Regions from separate parts of the Streptomyces sp. NPDC006384 genome, predicted to be linked through region 3. Evidence: riboswitches for the same ligand, from Rfam matches in the RefSeq annotation. Region 3 holds a riboswitch; each other region holds the start of a gene.

What was found. A riboswitch is a leader RNA that binds a small molecule or an ion and turns the genes downstream of it on or off. The one in region 3 is predicted to bind cyclic di-AMP.
Positions count from the first base shown of each region.
Region 1: it holds a riboswitch for cyclic di-AMP, as region 3 does, so the genes downstream of both, ACFYOJ_RS14925 (C40 family peptidase) here and ACFYOJ_RS22295 (M23 family metallopeptidase) in region 3, are expected to answer to the same signal.
Region 2: it holds a riboswitch for cyclic di-AMP, as region 3 does, so the genes downstream of both, ACFYOJ_RS31055 (M23 family metallopeptidase) here and ACFYOJ_RS22295 (M23 family metallopeptidase) in region 3, are expected to answer to the same signal.

Region 1 covers NZ_JBIAHR010000009.1:222,279-229,083, forward strand. The annotation lists gene ureG (urease accessory protein UreG) at 1-429, opposite strand, end outside; gene ACFYOJ_RS14905 (urease accessory UreF family protein) at 609-1,283, opposite strand; gene ACFYOJ_RS14910 (urease subunit alpha) at 1,292-3,013, opposite strand; gene ACFYOJ_RS14915 (urease subunit beta) at 3,006-3,317, opposite strand; gene ACFYOJ_RS14920 (urease subunit gamma) at 3,332-3,634, opposite strand; cyclic di-AMP (ydaO/yuaA leader) riboswitch at 4,210-4,424, shown strand; gene ACFYOJ_RS14925 (C40 family peptidase) at 4,428-4,901, shown strand; gene ACFYOJ_RS14930 (ATP-binding protein) at 5,073-5,645, opposite strand; gene ACFYOJ_RS14935 (helix-turn-helix transcriptional regulator) at 5,860-6,720, shown strand; gene ACFYOJ_RS14940 (DUF397 domain-containing protein) at 6,733-6,805, shown strand, end outside.
Region 2 covers NZ_JBIAHR010000029.1:81,766-88,570, reverse strand. The annotation lists gene lhgO (L-2-hydroxyglutarate oxidase) at 1-1,052, shown strand, start outside; gene trmB (tRNA (guanosine(46)-N7)-methyltransferase TrmB) at 1,149-1,991, shown strand; gene ACFYOJ_RS31060 (PrsW family intramembrane metalloprotease) at 2,017-3,387, shown strand; gene ACFYOJ_RS31055 (M23 family metallopeptidase) at 3,427-4,473, opposite strand; cyclic di-AMP (ydaO/yuaA leader) riboswitch at 4,485-4,641, opposite strand; gene ACFYOJ_RS31050 (PP2C family protein-serine/threonine phosphatase) at 4,897-6,150, opposite strand; tRNA gene ACFYOJ_RS31045 (tRNA-Met) at 6,341-6,414, opposite strand; gene ACFYOJ_RS31040 (dihydrofolate reductase family protein) at 6,467-6,805, opposite strand, start outside.
Region 3 covers NZ_JBIAHR010000016.1:59,601-66,405, reverse strand. The annotation lists gene ACFYOJ_RS22310 (DNA topoisomerase IV subunit A) at 1-565, opposite strand, end outside; gene ACFYOJ_RS22305 (pitrilysin family protein) at 861-2,219, shown strand; gene ACFYOJ_RS22300 (pitrilysin family protein) at 2,216-3,604, shown strand; cyclic di-AMP (ydaO/yuaA leader) riboswitch at 3,794-3,957, shown strand; gene ACFYOJ_RS22295 (M23 family metallopeptidase) at 3,970-4,734, shown strand; gene ACFYOJ_RS22290 (HPr family phosphocarrier protein) at 4,928-5,209, opposite strand; gene ACFYOJ_RS22285 (GNAT family N-acetyltransferase) at 5,407-6,805, shown strand, end outside.

The DNA.
Region 1 (6,805 bases), on a different contig from region 3:
GAAGATCTGGGCGTCGACGAGTCCGCGGGAGAAGGTGGCGGTGAGGTTGTCGCCGCCGGACTCCACGAGCACCAGGTCGAGCGGCCCGACCTCGTCCTCCAGGTCCTCGACGGCCTCGAGGTTGGCGGAGATGTCGTCCCGGATGGCGGTGTGCGGGCAGGCGCCCGTCTCGACGGCGCTGATCCGCTCCGGCGGCAGCACCGCCTCGCGCAGCAGGAACTCGGCGTCCTCGCGCGTGTAGATGTCGTTGGTGACGACGGCGAGGGAGAACTCGTCGCGCAGGGCGCGGCAGAGGGCGGCGACGGTGGCGGTCTTGCCGGAGCCGACGGGACCGCCGAGCCCGATGCGCAGCGCGCGGCGGGTCCCGTCGGGCCGGCGGGCGTCGGCGGAGACGGCGGCGGGACCGTCGTGGTGGTGGTCGAGGTGCATGGTGCGACTCCTGTGCATCTGGGCCGGCCTGTCGGCCCGCCCCGGACCCCCTCCGGGGGATTCCGAGGACGAGGCCGTTCAGGCCGGACGGGGGCCAGGGGGCGGAACCCCCTGGCGGGGTCGAGGGGGCGAAGCCCCCGGGGTCGGGAACGGGAAGGGGCGGCGGGGGCGGCAGCCCCCTACGAGGCGAACAGCCGCACCGCCCAGGCGGCATGCGCCTGGGCCCCGATCTCGAGCAGCGGCGCGGACCGCGCCGGCAGCGCGTCCACGCCCTCGCTCAGGGCCAGGTGCGCCGCCTCCACGGCGTCCCGGGCGACGCGGTCCACCTCCGGCGCCAGCCGGGCGAGGACGGCGGTGGCGTCGAACGGGTCGAGACCGAGCAGCCGGACGACCGCGGTCGCCGGGCCGCTCACCCCCTCGTAGGCGGAGCAGTACGCGGCGTCCAGCGGCTCGAGCCCGGCCGCGCGGGCGGTGAGCCCGAGCACGACCGGCTGGTGGGCGCCCTTCGGGAAGCGTCCGGCGAGCGCGTCGAGTTCGGGGTGCGGCCAGGTGGCGCGGGCGGCCCGCACGAACTGCCGGCCGAGCCTGCGGGCCACCGCCCGCAGGGCGGGCGAGGGCGTACGGGCGTCCGCGGCCTCGTCGAGCGCACCGGGGTCGAGGCCGAGGGCCGCGGCCGCCGCGAGGGCGGCCGTCACGGCCCCGGTGGTGTGCAGCCGCCCCCGGCAGAACTCCTCCAGGCTCGCGGCGTCGGTGATGTGTCCGGACTTGACGGCGGCCTCCGCCCCGCCGGAGTGGGCGTGCCCACCGGCGGGGAAGCGGCCGTCCGACAGGACCAGCAGCGCTGCGCGGCTCACGACGGCGCTCAGAAGAGGAAGTACCGCTGCGCGAGCGGCAGTTCGACGGCTGGTGCGGGTTCGACGAGTTCACCGTCGATGGTGACCGCGAAGGAGTCCGCGGCGACCTCCACGCGCGGCAGGGCGTCGTTCTCCCGCATGTCGGCCTTGGTTCGGCCGCGGGTCGAGCGGATGGGCGCGAACTCCCTGCCGAGGCCGAGGCGTTCCGGCAGCCCGTCCTCGATCGCCGCCTCGGCCACGAAGTTCAGCGAGTTCATGGCGGGTGCGGTGCCGAGCGCGCCGTACATCGGGCGCGGCAGCATGGGCTGCGGGGTGGGAATGGAGGCGTTGGCGTCGCCCACCTGGGCGTAGGCGATCTGCCCGCCCTTGAGGACGAGCTGCGGCTTCACCCCGAAGAAACGCGGCTCCCACAGCACCAGGTCGGCCAGCTTCCCGGACTCGACGGAGCCGACCACGTGGTCGATGCCCTGGGCGACCGCGGGGTTGATGGTGTACTTGGCGACATAGCGACGGGCACGGTGGTTGTCGGCCCTGGTGTCGCCGGGCAGGAAGCCGCGCCGGGCCTTCATCACGTGGGCGGTCTGCCAGGTCCGCAGGATCACCTCGCCGATGCGGCCCATGGCCTGGGCGTCCGACGACATGATGGAGATCGCCCCCATGTCGTGCAGGATGTCCTCGGCCGCGATGGTGCTCGGCCGGATGCGGGACTCCGCGAAGGCCAGGTCCTCCGGGACTGCGGGGTTCAGGTGGTGGCAGACCATCAGCATGTCGAGGTGTTCCTCGACGGTGTTGACGGTGTGCGGCCGGGTCGGGTTGGTGGACGCCGGCAGCATGTTCGGCAGCGAGACCGCCGTGATCATGTCGGGAGCGTGGCCGCCGCCGGCGCCCTCGACGTGGAAGGCGTGCAGGGTGCGGCCGGCGACCGCGTCGAAGGTGTCGCCGACGAAGCCGGCCTCGTTCAGGGTGTCGGAGTGGATGGCGAGCTGGGCGCCGGACTCCTCGCAGACGTCCAGGCAGGCGGAGATGACGGCGGGGGTCGCGCCCCAGTCCTCGTGGATCTTGAAACCGAGGACGCCGGCGCGCAGCTGGTCGCGCATCGACTGCTTGGACATGGTGCTGCCCTTGCCGAGGAACCCGATGTTGACGGGGCTCGACTCCAGGGCGGCGAACATCCGGGCCAGGTGCCACGAACCCGGGGTCACCGTGGTGGCCTTGCTGCCCTCGGCCGGTCCGGTGCCGCCCCCGATGAGGGTGGTGATGCCGGAGGCGAGCGCCTCGGCGATGACGGTCGGAGCGATGAAGTGGACGTGGGTGTCGATGCCGCCGGCGGTCACGATCCTGCCGTTGCCCGCGATGATCTCGGTCTCGGGGCCGATGACCAGCTCCGGGTGGACGCCGTCCATGGTGTCCGGGTTGCCGGACTTGCCGATGCCGGTGATCCGGCCGTCGCGGATGCCGATGTCGGCCTTGACGATGCCCCAGTGGTCGATGATCACGGCGCCGGTGATCACGGTGTCGGGGGCGCCGTCGGCGCGGGTGGCGCACGACTGGCCCATCGACTCGCGCAGCACCTTGCCACCGCCGAAGACGGATTCGTCGCCGGAGCGGCCGGGGCCGCCCGAGCGGTCCTCCTCGATCTCGACGAGGAGGTCGGTGTCGGCGAGGCGGATGCGGTCGCCGGTGGTGGGGCCGAACAGGTCGGCGTAGGCGGCTCGGGACAGTTCAGGCATCGAGGGCACCTCCGGTCGCGCCGCGCAGGCCCACGACGACGCGGGCGCCGGCCAGGGGGACGAGCTCCACGTCGACCGGGATGCCGGGCTCGAACCGGACGGCGGTGCCGGCGGCTATGTCGAGCCGTCTGCCGTGGGCGAGGCCGCGGTCGAACGCGAGGGCGGGGTTGGCCTCGGCGAAGTGGTAGTGGGAGCCGACCTGGACGGGCCGGTCGGCGGTGTTGAGCACGGTCAGGCGGATGCTCTCCAGGCCCTCGTTGAAGACGACCGGCTCGTCGGCGAAGAGGATCTCTCCGGGAATCACGGCTGCCGTCCCTGTCAGATGATCGGGTCGTGGACGGTGACCAGCTTGGTGCCGTCGGGGAAGGTGGCCTCGACCTGTACGTCGTGGATCATCTCGGGTACGCCCTCCATGACCTCGTGACGCTGGATCAGTTTGCGTCCGGAGGACACCAGTTCGCCGACCGTGCGACCGTCGCGGGCGCCTTCGAGGATGTGCGAGGTGATCAGCGCGACGACCTCGGGGTAGTTGAGCTTCACTCCGCGCGCCCGGCGCTTCTCGGCCACGTCCGCGGCCACATGGACGAGCAGGCGTTCCTGCTCGTGCGGGGTCAGCTGCACGAATCACCTCACAGAAAGACATGCCGGAACCGAACGGCCCGGCTGCCGCGGCCACCGCGACGGATCTAGATGTAACACACAGGAAAGAGCCCGAAAGCACGCCCCGTTGTTCCGAAAAACGCAGGTGGATCGGGGTGCAGAGTACGGCTAAAGTGTTTCTGCCACGTCACGTTGATTTGACCGGGTGATTACCGTGCCGTCGGCGTCCCGTTCGCATGCCCGCAGGTCGTCCCGGTGTCTTCGCGCGCTGACGCACGCCCGCTCCCCGCTCTCGGAATCCTCTCGGCCGGTGGCCGAAACGGACCATCCGGCGTACCCCCTTTCAGCGTAGGAACACCTCGAATTTCCCGCCCGCCGAGCTTGCGCACTCCGCTTCCCCGGGAGCCGGAATTCCCCCTTCCGCCGCTGGTCCCGGCGTCGCCGCCGCGTGTGTGGGTACGGAGGGCGGGGATGTGTCCACCCGAACGGGTGAGTGGTGAGTAACAACACAAGTGCCCCGTTCCGTTGGGATTTTCCGACCCCGGTGGGACAAGATCCGTGACTGACGACAAGCCCCCGCCGCAGCGGCGGGGCGGTCCGGGCGGACGCCGAGTCCTGCCGCCGCCCGGACGACCGGTCGACAGGAGTGGATCGGCAGGAGTGGAGGACCCGAGCACGACGGGTCGCCGGGAACGGTCACGCCATGACCGGACCGAGTGGCCCTTGGGGTGAAGCCGCACTCGCGCGGCCGGGCAACTTCGCCAGCCCGAATCCGACAGGTCATCCTTCACAGGCGGCTGACGAAGGGTTGCGCATGACTGCGCTCAATCGTGTCCCGTCGCTGGTGGCCCGTGCCGGTACGGCCTCCGCCCTGACCCTCGCCGCCGTGGGCGGTTCCCTCGTGGTCCCCGGTGCGTCCGGTGAGGCCGCCGCCGCCACCCACGCGGCCAAGGCCCTCAAGATCGCTGCTTCGAAGAAGGGCTCCCCCTACGCATGGGGCGCCGTCGGGCCGTACAGGTTCGACTGCTCCGGACTGACCCTGTACTCGTTCAAGAAGGCCGGCAAGAAGCTGCCGCGCACCGCGGCGCAGCAGTACAACAAGACCCGGCACATCTCCGCCAAGAGCCGCAAGGCCGGAGACCTGGTGTTCTTCCACTCGGGCAGCTACGTCTACCACGTGGGCATCTACGCCGGTAAGGGCAAGATGTGGCACGCCCCGAAGACCGGGGACGTGGTGCGTCTGCAGAAGATCTGGACCAACAAGGTCTGGTACGGCCGGGTGAAGTGATCCGCCCGGGCAGGTGACGGCGTCCTGGCGCGCCGTCACCTGCCCGGGTGTGGAGCGCCGGTCCGTGCCGTCGGCGCACCGCCCTCGACGGGGACACCGCCGGGCGCGGGACGGCACCACCCGGCACACGGCGGCCGGGGCGCGCGGGTCGCCGTACGCGTCGTCCCCGCCTCAGCCCCTCATCTCGGCTTCAGGGATCGTGCCGCCCCTTCCGCCTCGCCCCGGGGCATCCCCGGCCGGGACGGGCTCCGCGGCCGGGACGGGCTCCGCGGCCGGGACGGGCACCGCGGGCCCCGTGCCCGGCTCCGCGGACGCCGGGCCCCCCGGCGCCGTCCAGGGCAGTTCGATGGAGACGGTCTTGCCGCCCTCGCGCGTGGGCCGTACCCGCAGCCTGCCGCCGTACTCCGCCGCCAGCCAGCGGATGATCACCATGCCCCGGCCGTTGTCCTGCTGCACGGCGGCCGGCAGACGCTTGGGGAACCGCGGATGGCTGTCGGTGACGCCGACGGTCAGCCGCTCGTCACGGTCGAGCACGAGGTCCACCGTGAAGGTGGGCGACTGTCCGAAGGTGTGCTGGACCGCGTTGGTGGCCAGCTCGGAGACGATCAGCCGGACGGTCTCGGAGGTGTCCGCGTCCGCGGGCAGGCCCCATTCCGCCAGCGTGCCCACCGCATAGGTACGCGCGGCGGCCACCGAGGCGGGTTCGCTCGGCAGAGTGACGGATGCTTCCAGGTGGTCTGCCATGGCGACGTCGTCCCTTTCCCACGGGACCGCAGCCCGACACGGAGCGGGTGGTTCGAGTACGGTCCCGGACTGGTGCTTGACCGTCAGACTGCCACCACCTCCCCGGTGCGGGGCGGCGATCCACCGAGTTATGCATATATCTGTCGCTCGAAGCGGTGAACTCTGCGACGGCAGACCGTATTCGGGCGGCTCATGAGGAGCGGAGGAATGGCCCATGCAGCACGGCCCCGTGGTGCGCCGCCGGAAGCTGGGCGCGGAGCTGCGCGCCCTGCGCACGTCGGCGGGGATCACCAGCGGCGAGGCGGCCCGGCTGGTGGGCTGGCACCAGTCGAAGGTCAGCCGGATCGAGACCGGGACGAGCGGGGCGAAACCGGCCGACGTGCGCTTACTGCTGGACGCCTACGGCGTGGACGATCCCCAACTGCGGGAGCTGCTGGGGCTGCTGGCGGGTTCCGAGGACGCGGGCGGGCGGCACCACTGGTGGCACGCCTATCGCGGGGTACTGCCGCCGACGTACCGGGACTTCATCAGTCTGGAGTCCCAGGCGAGCGCGATGCGCACGCTGGAGACCACCGTCGTGCCCGGGCTGCTGCAGACGCCGGAGTACGCGCGCGCGGTGACGCGGGCCGCGGTGGACGGGCTGACCGAGGAGCGGCTGGACACGCTGGTGGAGGTCCGGCTGGCCCGGCAGGACGTGCTCCGGTCCGATCCCCCGCTGGCGCTGAACGCGGTCCTCGACGAGGCCGTACTGCGGAGGGAGGTGGGCGGGCCCGGGGTGATGTCCCGTCAGCTGGACCGGCTGGTGGAGGCCGCGCGGCTGCCCCATGTCCGGTTGCAGGTACTGCCGTTCTCCGCCGGGGCGCACATCGGCGTCACCGGTCCGTTCGTAATTTTCTCATTTCCGAACGTCTCCGATCTGGACGTGGTTGTTCTCGACCACTTGACGAGTAGCGTCTATCTCGAACGGAAAGAAGACCTGGAGGCCTACACCGAGGCCTTCGACGCCCTTCAGCACCATGCCCTTTCGCCCGAGGACTCGTTGGACTACATCGCCGCGACAGCGGCCGGCGCGTAAGGAGGAACCACCATGTCCGCACTTCCTCGGAAGACCCCCACGAGTACCGATCTGCACGGCGTGCGATGGCTGCGCAGCAGCTACA
Region 2 (6,805 bases), on a different contig from region 3:
GCGGAGTGATCCACAGCGGCATCTACTACCGCCCGGGCTCGCTCAAGGCGCGCTACGCGGTGCGGGGCGCCGCCGAGATGGTCAAGTTCTGCGCCGAGTACGGCATCGAGCACACGGTCACCGGCAAGCTGATCGTCGCCACCGAGCGGGCCGAGCTGCCCCGGCTGCACGCGCTCGTGCAGCGCGGCCGGGAGAACGGCATCCCCGTGCGGGAACTGGGCCCGGCCCAGATCCGGGAGTACGAGCCGGAGGTCCGGGGCCTGGCTGCCATACACGTCGGGACGACCGGCGTCTGCGACTACACCGGAGTGGCCCGGCAGCTGGCCCGCGCCTCGGGGGCGGAGATCCGCTACGGGGCGGAGGTCCTGCGCATCGACCGGCGCCCGGGCCTCGGGGTCGCCGTCCGCATCCGCACCGGTGAGGTCGTCCGCGCCCGCGTCATGGTCAACTGCGCCGGTCTGCACTGCGACGAGATCGCGCGGCTGACCGGGGACGAGCCGGGGATGCGGATCATCCCGTTCCGCGGCGAGTACTACGAGCTGGCCCGGCCGGAGCTGGTGCGGGCGCTGGTGTATCCGGTGCCGGACCCGGCGTTCCCCTTCCTCGGCGTCCATCTGACCCGCGGCGTCGACGGCGGCGTCCACGTCGGCCCCAACGCGGTGCCGGCCCTGGCCCGCGAGGGGTACGGCTGGGGCGTCGTCCGGCCCCGCGAGCTGGGCGCGACGCTCGCCTGGCCGGGCGCGTGGCGGATCGCCCGGCGGCACTGGAGGTACGGCGCGGGGGAGCTGCGGCGGTCGCTGTCCAAGAGGGCGTTCACGACGGCGGTGCGCAGGCTGCTGCCCGCGGTGACGGAGGACGACCTGGTCGCGGCGCCGGCGGGGGTGCGGGCGCAGGCGGTGCTGGCGGACGGGACGCTGGTGGACGACTTCCTGATCCGGGAGGGGGCGTGTGCGGTGCACGTGCTGAACGCGCCCTCCCCGGCGGCGACGGCGGCGCTGCCGATCGGGCGGGAGGTGGGCCGCAGGGCGCTGGCCGCGCTGGGGGCGGGGTGAGGCGGTCCGGCACCGACGGGAGAAGGCGGCGGCGGGAGACAGCGGGCGGCAGCAGCGGCGGGCGGTGAAGACGGCGGGCAGTAAAATCGACTCACTGTGTCTGATTCCCGTCACTCCCCCGAGACCCCGCCGCAGGCGCTCGACGGCGCCCTGGACCGGCATGACCGTGCTGCGGGTGAGCCCCGGTTCCCCGACGGCCCGAAGGCCGATCCCGCCGGGTCGCACTTCGAGCGGCGGATCCGCAGCTTCCAGCCGCGCCGGAGCCGGGTGACCGCCGGGCAGGCGGACGCCCTGCGACGGCTGTGGCCGAAGTGGGGACTGGACATCGACGGACAGCGGGTCCTCGACCTCGCCGAGCTGTTCGGGAACACCGCCCCCGTCGTCCTGGAGATCGGCTTCGGCATGGGCGAGGCCACCGCCCGGATGGCCGCCGCCGACCCGGACACCAACATCCTCGCCGTGGACGTCCACACTCCCGGCCAGGGCAACCTGCTCGCCCTCGCCGACCGGCAGGGGCTCACCAACGTCCGGGTCGCCAACGGCGACGCGATCATCCTCCTGCGCGAAATGCTCGCCCCCGACTCCCTCGCCGGGCTGCGCGTCTACTTCCCCGACCCCTGGCCGAAGAAGCGGCACCACAAGCGCCGCCTGATCCAGCCGGAGTTCCTGACCCTGGCCGCCTCCCGCCTCGCGCCGGGCGCCGTCGTGCACTGCGCCACCGACTGGGAGCCGTACGCGGAGCAGATGCTCGAGGTCCTCACCGCGCACCCCGACTTCGAGAACACGGTGCCCGGCGGCGGTTTCGCGCCGCGTCCCGAGAACCGGCCGCTGACCCGTTTCGAGAGCCAGGGACTGGACAAGGGTCACGTGGTGAACGACTTGCTCTTCCGCCGCGTACCGCACCCCGTATCGCACAGTGGGCGGCGCGAGGAGCAGTAGCCTCCCACCGGTTAGGGTCCATGCCGTGGCCACCTGTCCCCCGTATCCGCCGCGTCCGCCCGTCCGTCCGCGTCCGCACTGGTGGCAGCGGGCCTGGGTGCGTCACGGGGCGCTGATCGCCCTGCTCGCGCTCTCCGGCCTGGTGATCCTGGCCCTGGTGCGCGAGCAGACCGGCACCGAGGGGTTCCTGGTGGGGCTGGGCCTGGCGGTGCTTCCCGTGCCGCTGCTGCTGGCGGCCTTCCGCTGGCTGGACCGGGTCGATCCCGGCCCCTGGCCGAACCTGCTGTTCTCCTTCGCCTGGGGCGCCTGCGCGGCGGCGCTGATAGCGATCATCGCGAACAGCTTCGCGACGCGGTGGATAGCGACGGCCACCGCCGATCCCGCCGGCGCGGACACCCTGGGCGCCACGGTGATAGCGCCCGTCGTCGAGGAGTCCGCCAAGGCGGCCGCGGTCCTCCTCGTCTTCCTCTTCCGCAGACGGCACTTCACCGGCGTCCTCGACGGCGTCGTCATCGCCGGTGTCACCGCCACCGGCTTCGCCTTCACCGAGAACATCCTCTACCTGGGCACCGCCTTCGGCACCGACCAGCTCACCGGCGGCCGGGGCGTCGCCTCCGTCACCGCGGCGACCTTCTTCGTCCGCGTCGTGATGTCGCCGTTCGCCCACCCGCTGTTCACCGTGCTCACCGGCGTCGGATTCGGCGTCGCCGCGCTCACCGCCGGCCGCCGCCGCCTCCTGCCGCGTGCCCTTCTCCCGCTGGGCGGACTGCTGCTGGCGATGGGCATGCACGCCCTGTGGAACGGCTCGGCCTCGCTCGGCGGGTACGGCTTCCTCGCCGTGTACGGGGCGTTCATGGTGCCCGCGTTCGGGCTGCTGACCTGGCTGGCGATCTGGACCCGGCAGCGTGAACTGGCCGCCGTCCGCGCCGAGCTGCCCGTCTACGTCCTGGCCGGCTGGCTGGGCCCGGCCGAGCCGTTCGCGCTCGGCTCGATGCGGGCGCGGCGCATCGCCCGGCGGTACGCGCGCAGGCACGGCGGGAAACCGGCGGCGCGTGCGGTGGCGCGGTACGAGGCGTACGCGACCTCGCTGGCGTTCCTGCGGCAGCGGGGCCGCCGGGGCAGGGCGGGCGCGGACTACACCGTACGGGAGCGGGAGTTGCTGGACGGGCTGTGGCACCGCCGGGAGGCGGCGCGCCCCGCGCTGGAGCACGCGGCCCGCGTCACGGCGCCGCCGGTGCGGATGCCCGTACCGCACCGGCCGCCGTACGGGTTCCACGGGGCGCCCGTGACGTACGGGCTTCACCCGCCGTACCCGGCGCCCGTCCCGCATCCCGCCGCCCCGTACGCCGGTGCCCGCCCCCTGTACGCCCCGCCCCACAACCCGTACCGGACGTGACGCGGGGCGACTTGGGCGGCGCGTGCGGCGCGGGTGTTCTCAGAGGCTGAGGCCCTTGTCCTGCAGCCAGGCCGCCGGGTCGACGCCGCCTCCGCCGCTGGTGTGGACCTCGAAGTGCAGGTGCGGCCCGGTGACGTTGCCGGTGGCGCCCACGCGGCCGATGACGTCCCCGGTGCTGACCTTCTGGCCGACGCTGACGTTCATCGACGCCTGGTGGCAGTACCAGAGTTCGGTGCCGTCCTCCAGGGTGAGGACCGTGCGGTAGCCGTAGGCGCCGGCCCAGCCCGCCTCGGTGATCGTGCCGGTGTGGACGGCCTTGAGGAGGGTACCCGTGGGCGCGGCGAAGTCGAGGCCGGTGTGCTGGCCGGAGGACCACATGGAGCCGGCCTGGCCGTAGGTGGAGGTGATCGTGTACGAGGAGGTCGGCAGCGTGTACTGCCTGGCCAGCTCGGCGAGCCGCTCGGCCTCGGCCTTCTTCCTGGCCTCTTCCTCCGCCTTCGCCTTGGCGGCGGCGGCCTTGGCCTCGGCCTCCTTCTCCGCCTTGGCGGCGGCTTCGGCGGCCGCCTTCTCGGCGGCGGCCGCGGCCTCTTCGGCGGCCTTGGTGTCGACCTGGATCTGCTGCTGCTCGGCCTGCTGCATGATGCGCGCCCGCAGGGCCTCGCCTGCGTCGGTGGCGCCTTCGCCGGTGTCCGCGGAGGCGGTGACGATGCTGCTGAGCGGGGCGGCGGAGCCCTCGGCCGCCGGCCCGTCACCGGAGTCGTCGGAGACGCCGGGGACCAGCGAGCCGACGTTCGGCAGATCGGGCATCGAGATCGGCACCGGTGCCTTGCCGGTCTGCGCGCTGGCCATGCCGCCCGCTCCGACGGCCGCTATGACACCGACGCCGAGGACGGTGGAGCTGCGGGCGAGCCCGCCGCGCTGCTTGGCGACGCGGTGCCGGCCGCGGACGGGACGGACGGACTCCGCGGTGGGGTTCCACTCCTCCCAGGGGCCCTCTCCGGCGCGGGGGACGTCGTGGCCGAAGATGTCGGTGTCGTGCGCGCTCGGCGCGAACGGGGCCTCGGGAGCAGGCCGGTTGGACGCCACGTGGGCGTACTCCTTTCCTTCCTTCCGCCTACCGGGTTAGCTGACGGGTTCGGAGCAGGAAGGTCTCCTACGCGCGTAAACCGGCCGTGTCTCCACGGCGGCATACGCCCGATTCACCCCAGAGTGGTGGTTCCCCGGTTCCCTCGCGGGATTCGGCGCGTGCGCACGGAGCCGCCTTCTGTGACGGCTGGGACGACCGCGCTGCGTTATCGAACGTTAATAGAAGCGAGGCGTCGATTCCAAGCCGTTCCGGGTGATCATTAAGGATTCCGGCCGGGACGTATGTCTCATGAAGTGCGAAAACGGGGCGAGTTGACCGCCTATCAGGCCACCGTCCCGCAACACACGTTTCTGACTGTGTGTCAGTTGTTATGCGCAGGGCGGTCGCTCGGTCACCCGCCGTGACTCCGGTCGGGGTGGTGCTCAGTGGCGGCGTACGGCGAGCAGAGCCATGTCGTCCGTCATGCCGCCCCCGGAGTGCCGGCGCACGTCGTCGGCGAGGGTGTCGAGCAGCTCGGCCGGGTGCCGGAAGACGCGTCCGGACAGGCGTGCCTGGGGGTCGTAGAACCTGCCGAGGGCGTCACGGGCCTCGGACAGCCCGTCGGTGTACAGCAGCAGGGTGGCTCCGCCGGGGAAGGGTGCCTGCTCGGCCCGGTCGGGCCACACCCCCAGCTCGCCCATCCCGAGCGGCAGCGCGTACTCCCTGACCTGCAACGGGTGCACGGTGCCGTCGGCGTGCAGCAGCAGGGGCGGCGGGTGGCCGCGGTTGACGATGCGGAGGACCCCCTCGCCGTGCGGGAGTTCGGCGAGGACGGCGGTGGTGAATCCCTCGAAGGCGTCCAGCCCCTCCCGCCGGGTGCCCTCGCGGGCCAGGGCCCGTTCCAGCCGCTGCGCCACCGCCTCCAGCGTCGCCTCCTGCTCGGCCGCCTCCCGGAACGCGCCGATCACCACGGCGACGGCGGCCACCGCGCCCATGCCCTTGCCGCGCACGTCGCCGACGATGAGCCGCACCCCGCGCGCGCTGTCCTGCACCGCGTACAGGTCGCCGCCGATGAAGGCGTCGGCCTGGGCGGCCTCGTAGCAGGCGGCGATCTCGAAGCCGCCGATCCGCTCGGCGGGCTGGGGCAGTACGGCGCGCTGGGCGGCCTCGGCGATCTCGCGGGCGGAGGCGAGCTGCTCGTCGGTGCGCCGGACGAAGGCGTTCACGAGGACGGCGAGACCGGCGACCGTGGCGATGGTGATCAGCTCGGTGAGCGAGTCCACGTAGTGGATGACGCCCTTGGTCGTCTGGAGGCAGAGGACGGTGACGACCACGGCGGCACCGGTGAGCGCGGTGCCGCGCCGCGAGTAGACCGGCGCCGCGACCAGGGGCGCGGCCGTGTAGAGGGGCGCGGCGGTGAAGTACCGGGGGGTGAGGACGTCGTACAGGATGGCGGCGACGATCAGCAGGACGGGGAGCGCGCGCACGAACCTGCGGCCGTACAGCGCCCGCCGCCGCGCCCCGTCGGGGGAGGACGGTACGGGCATCGGGGGGTCGCCGACGCCCGGGTCGGGCACGGGGCCGGGCACCGGGTCGCCGGGGAGCCGGCCGCCGGTCCGGCCGTCCGCGCCCCTGCCCTTCTCCTTGCCCTTCTCCCTGCTCTCCCCCTCGCCCTCCGCCTCGTCTGGCCGCACCACTCGTCTCCCGCCGCCCCGGTCGCCGTCCGTCCTCCAGATTTCCCGGGGCGGGGGTGGGGGGCGAGCCGTGAGGTCCGGCCGGGTGACGGCCACGCGGGCCGCCGGGCGCACAGGACGTCACGAGACGCCGTAGGACGCCAGGACGCACCGAAGGCCGGAACCCTTTCGGATTCCGGCCTTCGGTCTTCAGTAGCGGGGACAGGATTTGAACCTGCGACCTCTGGGTTATGAGCCCAGCGAGCTACCGAGCTGCTCCACCCCGCGTCGTTGTGTCTCCAGTGTACGTCATGTCGGGGGTGGAACGCACACGCGTATCTCAGGGGCCCTCGAGGTGACGGTTCGGCGCCTTCGCGCGCCCCTCGTACTCCGGCAGTACGACCACGGCGGCGCCGCCGGCGGCGAGCACCCCGCTGCCGTCGGCGCCCGGCACGAAGGTGTCCGGCTCGCGCCAGGCGGTGACCACCCGGCGCACCCCGGCGTCGAGGATCAGCCGGGCGCAGGGCGCGGGCCGGGAGGCGCGGCGGGCGCACGGCTCCAGGCTGGAGTACACCGTGGCCGTGGCGAGCCGCGGATCGGCGGGGTCGGTCTTGGCGAGCGCGGCCTCCTCGGCGTGCACGACCGGGTCGTCCCCTTCCCGCGAGTGCCCGCGCGCGAG
Region 3 (6,805 bases):
CGACGGCGATGCCGGAGGCGCCGTTGACCAGCAGGTTCGGGAAGGCGGCGGGCAGGGCCACCGGCTCCCGCTCCTGGCCGTCGTAGTTGGGGCCGAAGTCGACGGTGTCCTCGTCGATGGACTCCGTCATCAGGCTCGTCGCCTCGGTCATCCGGCACTCGGTGTACCGCATGGCGGCCGGCGGGTCGTCGTTGCCCAGGGAACCGAAGTTGCCGTGGCCGTCGACCAGGGGCACGCGCATCGAGAACGGCTGCGCCATCCGGACCAGGGCGTCGTAGATGGACGTGTCGCCGTGCGGGTGCAGCTTGCCCATCACCTCGCCGACGACGCGGGCGCACTTGACGTAGCCGCGGTCGGGACGCAGGCCCATCTCGTTCATCTGGTACACGATGCGGCGGTGCACCGGCTTGAGGCCGTCGCGGGCGTCCGGGAGCGCACGGGAGTAGATGACCGAGTACGCGTACTCGAGGAAGGAGCCCTGCATCTCGTCGACGACGTCGATGTCGAGGATCTTCTCCTCGTACGAGTCGTCGGGCGGCGGGGTCTTCGTACTACGGCGGGCCATCGCTGCCGGCTCCTTGCTGAAGCGTGACGGTGATCTGACGCGGTCCATTGTGGACCGCGGCACTGACAGCGACCGACCGGGACCCGTCACGGGCCGCCCGGCCCCGGCGCTGCCCGCAGGGTACGCCCCCGCCCCGGGCGGTCCGGCGCCACGCCCGCCGCGTTCTCGCTCTCGGCGTACGAGGTCCGGGAACTCCACCGGTCGCCCGCACGCTTGCATACAGTGGCAGGACCGGCGGAATTCCGCAGTTCCGCCCGATGATTCCACCGAGATTTCGGCGATCGAAGGGACGTACATGCCCATGGGTCACACGGCCACCACCCGGGCAGGCTCCGGCGGCCTGACAGCGACCGAGCACCGCCTGGCCAACGGCCTGCGCGTGGTGCTCTCCGAGGACCACCTGACCCCGGTCGCGGCGGTGTGCCTCTGGTACGACGTCGGCTCGCGCCACGAGGTCGAGGGACGCACCGGTCTGGCTCACCTTTTCGAGCACCTGATGTTCCAGGGCTCCGCCCAGGTCAAGGGCAACGGCCACTTCGAACTGGTGCAGGGCGCCGGCGGCTCGCTCAACGGCACCACCAGCTTCGAGCGCACCAACTACTTCGAGACCATGCCCGCCCACCAGCTGGAGCTCGCCCTCTGGCTGGAGGCCGACCGCATGGGCTCCCTGCTCGCCGCCCTGGACGAGGAGTCCATGGAGAACCAGCGGGACGTCGTCAAGAACGAGCGCCGCCAGCGCTACGACAACGTCCCCTACGGCACCGCCTTCGAGAAGCTGACCGCCCTCGCCTACCCGGAGGGCCACCCCTACCACCACACCCCGATCGGCTCGATGGCCGACCTGGACGCGGCGACCCTGGAGGACGCCCGCCAGTTCTTCCGCACCTACTACGCGCCGAACAACGCGGTGCTGTCGGTCGTCGGCGACATCGACCCCGAGCAGACGCTCGCCTGGATCGAGAAGTACTTCGGCTCCATCCCCTCGCACGACGGCAAGCAGCCGCCCCGGGACGGTTCGCTGCCCGACATCATGGGCGAGCAGCTGCGCGAGGTCGTCGAGGAGGAGGTCCCGGCCCGCGCCCTGATGGCGGCCTACCGCCTGCCGGAGGACGGCACGCGCGCGTGCGACGCCGCCGACCTGGCCCTCACCGTCCTCGGCGGCGGCGAGTCCTCCCGCCTCTACAACCGGCTGGTGCGCCGCGACCGCACCGCCGTGGCCGCCGGCTTCGGCCTGCTGCGGCTGGCGGGGGCGCCCTCCCTGGGCTGGCTGGACGTGAAGACGTCCGGAGACGTGGAGGTGCCGGTCATCGAGACCGCCATCGACGAGGAGCTCGCCCGGTTCGCCGAGGAGGGCCCCACGGCCGAGGAGATGGAGCGCGCCCAGGCCCAGCTGGAGCGCGAGTGGCTGGACCGGCTCGGCACGGTCGCCGGCCGCGCCGACGAACTGTGCCGGTACGCCGTCCTGTTCGGCGACCCGCAGCTCGCCCTCACCGCCGTGCAGCGGGTGCTCGAGGTGACGGCCGAGGAGGTCCGGGAGGTGGCCAAGGCCCGCCTGCGCCCCGACAACCGCGCGGTGCTCGTCTACGAGCCCACCGCCCCCGCCGACGAGAACGCCGCCGACGACGCCGACGAGAACGAGGAGGCGGCCAAGTGACCGAGCTCGCCACCATGGAATTCCACCCCCGTCCGCAGGCCGGCGAGCCCAAGCCGTGGGCCTTCCCCGCCCCCGAGCGCGGCAGCCTCGGCAACGGCCTCACCGTGCTGCGCTGCCACCGCCCCGGCCAGCAGGTCGTCGCCGTCGAGGTGTCGCTGAACGCGCCCCTGGACGCCGAGCCGGCCGGTCTCGACGGCGTCGCCACGATCATGGCGCGCGCCTTCTCCGAGGGCACCGACAAGCACTCCGCCGAGGAGTTCGCCGCCGAACTGGAGCGCTGCGGCGCCACCCTCGACGCGCACGCCGACCACCCCGGCGTCCGGCTGAGCCTGGAGGTGCCGGTCTCCCGCCTCGCCAAGGCCCTCGGCCTGGTCGCCGACGCCCTCAGGGCACCCGCGTTCGCGGACAGCGAGGTCGAACGGCTGGTGCGCAACCGGCTCGACGAGATCCCGCACGAGCTGGCCAACCCCTCCCGGCGCGCCGCCAAGGAGCTCTACAAGGAGCTGTTCCCGGCCGGCTCGCGCATGTCGCGCCCGCGCCAGGGCACCGAGGAGACGGTCGCGAACATCGACGCGTCCGCCGTCCGCGCCTTCTACGAGAAGCACGTCCGCCCCGCCACGGCCACCGCCGTGGTCGTCGGCGACCTCACCGGCGTCGACCTCGACGCGCTGCTCGGCGAGACCCTCGGCGCGTGGACCGGCTCCGCCGCCGAGCCGCTCCCCGTGCCGCCGGTGGCCGCCGACGACACCGGACGGGTCGTCATCGTGGACCGGCCCGGTGCCGTCCAGACGCAGCTGCTGATCGGCCGCACCGGGCCCGACCGGCACGACAGGGTGTGGCCCGCGCAGGTGCTCGGCACGTACTGCCTCGGCGGCACCCTCACCTCGCGCCTGGACCGCGTCCTGCGCGAGGAGAAGGGCTACACCTACGGCGTACGGGCGTTCGGGCAGGTCCTGCGGTCCGCGCCCGACGGCACGGGCGCCGCGATGCTCGCCATCAGCGGCTCCGTGGACACGCCCAACACCGGTCCGGCGCTGCAGGACCTGTGGACAGTGCTGCGCACGCTCGCCGAGGGCGGCCTCACCGACGCCGAACGCGACGTCGCCGTGCAGAACCTGGTGGGCGTGGCGCCGCTGAAGTACGAGACGGCGGCGGCCGTCGCGGACACGCTGGCCGACCAGGTCGAGCAGCATCTGCCCGACGACTACCAGGCCACGCTGTACCGTCGGCTCGCCGCCACCGGCACGGTGGAGGCCACGGCGGCGGTCGTGAGCGCCTTCCCGGTGGACCGTCTGGTGACGGTCCTGGTCGGTGACGCGGCGCAGATCAAGGAGCCCGTGGAGGCCCTCGGCATCGGTGAAGTCACCGTCGTGGCCGCCGAGTAGCGGCACGCGCGGGTGACGGCCCGGTGACGCTCGCGTCACCGGGCCGTCACATGTCCGAATTGGGGGAGAGGTTGCCCGTCTGCGCTGTGGCGTGCGCTACAAAAACCCTGTTGCGTTTGAGGATTGAACACACTCGCGTCTAGCGTCGTCCCGGCTGTCCGTCAGGCAGTGCGCCGCACCCGCGGCACCGGACAGTCATCGCCGAGTCCCCGTACGGCGCGAGCCAGGGGAGCCGGGGACCCAACGCAGTCCCTGGGGTGAATCGGACGCCCGCGCTTCGGCGAGGGGGTCCGTAGGAGACCTTCCTGCTCCGAACCCGTCAGCTAACCCGGTAGGCGAGAGGGAAGGAAAGGATCAGCCGCCACATGGCGTTCACGCGCGCCTCAGGGAAGCACCGCCGTCCCAGCCGCATGCACCGCACCACCGCCCGCGCGGCGGGCGTCGCGGCCCTCGCCACCACCGGCGTCGTCGGCACCCTCGCGGCCCCGGCTCTCGCCGCCGAGCCCGATCCCGAGCAGACCGGTCTCACCCCCGTCGTCTCCATCGGCGACACCGTGGCCGACGAGATCGACGCGCAGGCCACCGCGCAGAAGCAGGCCGCCCAGCACGCCGCCGCCCGCGAGGCGGCGATGGAGGCGGCGCGCGAGCGGGCCGCCGAGGCCGCGAAGGACGCCCGTGAGGCCAAGGAGCGGGCCGCCCGTGAGGCGGAGCGCGAGCGGCTCAACACCTTCGTCTCGCCGATCACCGCCTCCTACGTCTCCACGGCCTACCAGGCCGGCAGCTCCCTGTGGTCCTCCGGCAGCCACACCGGCATCGACTTCCACGCCTCCACCGGCACCCCGGTGCACGCGGTCGGCGTCGGCACCGTCGTCGAGGCCGGCTGGGGCGGCGCGTACGGCAACCAGGTCGTGATCAGGATGCACGACGGCACCTACACCCAGTACGGCCACCTGCTGTCCGTCGACGTCTCGGTGGGGCAGCCGGTCGAGGCCGGCCAGCAGATCGGCCTCTCGGGTGCCACCGGCAACGTCACCGGTGCCCACCTGCACTTCGAGGCCCGCACGGGCCCCGAGTACGGCTCGGACATGGACCCCGTCGCCTACCTCCGCTCCCACGGCGTGGACATCTGACGACCGACGGCGGAACATCCGACGGCAGAACCCCGACAGGCCCCGGCTCGCGCGCCGGGGCCTGTCCGTGTTCCGGGAGCCGGGGCCCCGGAAACCCGATGGCCTCCCGGGGAGCCGCGGAGCGGACGAAGGCCCGCCCGGTGGTCCGGGCGGGCCTTCGTCGGTGTGCCGTCACATCGGGTGTGCCGTCACCTCAGACGGTCTCGGGAAGCTCCTCGAGCCCCTCGGCGACCAGCTTCGCCAGCCGGTCCAGAGCGGCGTCCGCGCCCTCGGCGTCGGAGGCGAGGACGACCTCCTCGCCACCCTGGGCGCCCAGGCCCAGAACGGCCAGCATGGAGGCCGCGTTGACGGGCTTGCCGTCGGCCTTGGCGATCGTCACCGGGACGCCTGTGGCCGTGGCGGCCCGGACGAAGAGGGAGGCGGGGCGGGCGTGGAGGCCCTCGGCCCAGCCGACGTTGACGCGGCGCTCAGCCATGTGATGCTGCCCTTCAGGTGTTCGAGGTCAAGTTGTCTAGACCAGTCTTGTCTAGACCAGTTTCCCATATCGTGAAGCGTGCCGGAACGCCACCGTGCGCCGCCCCGGAGGACCGCCGGACCGCGGCCTCGGCCCGGCGTCCGTACCCCACAGACTGCCTCGCGCCATTGTCGTACGCGAGCCGTACTCTGGGGCCCATGCAGACCTCGTCGGACCGGCACGAGTACCCCGCTCACTGGGAGGCCGACGTGGTGCTGCGCGACGGCGGCACCGCGCGCGTCCGCCCCATCACCGCCGATGACGCCGAGCGCCTGGTCAGCTTCTACGAGCAGGTCTCCGACGAGTCGAAGTACTACCGCTTCTTCGCGCCGTACCCTCGCCTGTCCGCCAAGGACGTCCACCGCTTCACGCACCACGACTTCGTGGACCGGGTGGGACTCGCGGCCACCATCGGCGGCGAGTTCATCGCCACCGTACGCTACGACCGGATCGGCGCCGGGGGGACGCCCGCCTCGGCGCCGGCGGACGAGGCCGAGGTCGCCTTCCTCGTCCAGGACGCCCACCAGGGCCGCGGCGTCGCCTCCGCGCTCCTGGAGCACATCGCCGCCGTCGCCCGGGAGCGCGGCATCCGCCGCTTCGCCGCCGAGGTGCTGCCCGCCAACACCAAGATGATCAAGGTGTTCACGGACGCCGGATACACGCAGAAGCGGAGCTTCGAGGACGGCGTGGTCCGCCTGGAGTTCGGCCTGGAGCCGACCGACCGCTCGCTCGCCGTGCAGTACGCGCGCGAACAGCGCGCGGAGGCCCGTTCCGTGCAGCGCCTGCTCCAGCCCGGCTCCGTCGCCGTCGTCGGCGCCGGCCGCGCCCCCGGCGGCGTCGGCCGCAGCATCCTCGGCAACATCCGCGACGCGGGCTACACCGGCCGGCTGTACGCCGTGAACAGGGCCCTCGCCGAGGAGGTGACGGAACTCGACGGTGTGCCCGCCCGCCGCCGCGTGCGCGACATCGACGGGCCCGTCGACCTCGCCGTCGTCACCGTGCCCGCCGAGCACGTCCCCGAGGTCGTCACCGAGTGCGGCGAACACGGCGTCCAGGGCCTCGTCGTGATCTCCGCCGGGTACGCCGACAGCGGCCCCGAGGGGCGCGAACGCCAGCGCGCGCTCGTGCGCCAGGCACGCACGTACGGCATGCGGATCATCGGCCCCAACGCCTTCGGCGTCATCAACACCTCGCCCGCGGTGCGGCTCAACGCCTCCCTCGCCCCCGAGATGCCCCGCCCCGGCCGGATCGGCCTGTTCGCCCAGTCCGGCGCCATCGGCATCGCCCTGCTCTCCCGGCTGCACCGGCGCGGCGGCGGCGTCACCGGCGTGACCGGCGTGTCCACCTTCGTCTCCTCCGGCAACCGGGCCGACGTCTCCGGCAACGACGTCCTGCAGTACTGGTACGACGACCCGGAGACCGACGTCGCGCTGATGTACCTGGAGTCCATCGGCAACCCCCGCAAGTTCACCCGCCTCGCCCGGCGCACGGCCGCGGTCAAGCCGCTGGTCGTGGTGCAGGGCGCCCGGCACGGCGGCGTCGCGCCGCAGGGTCACG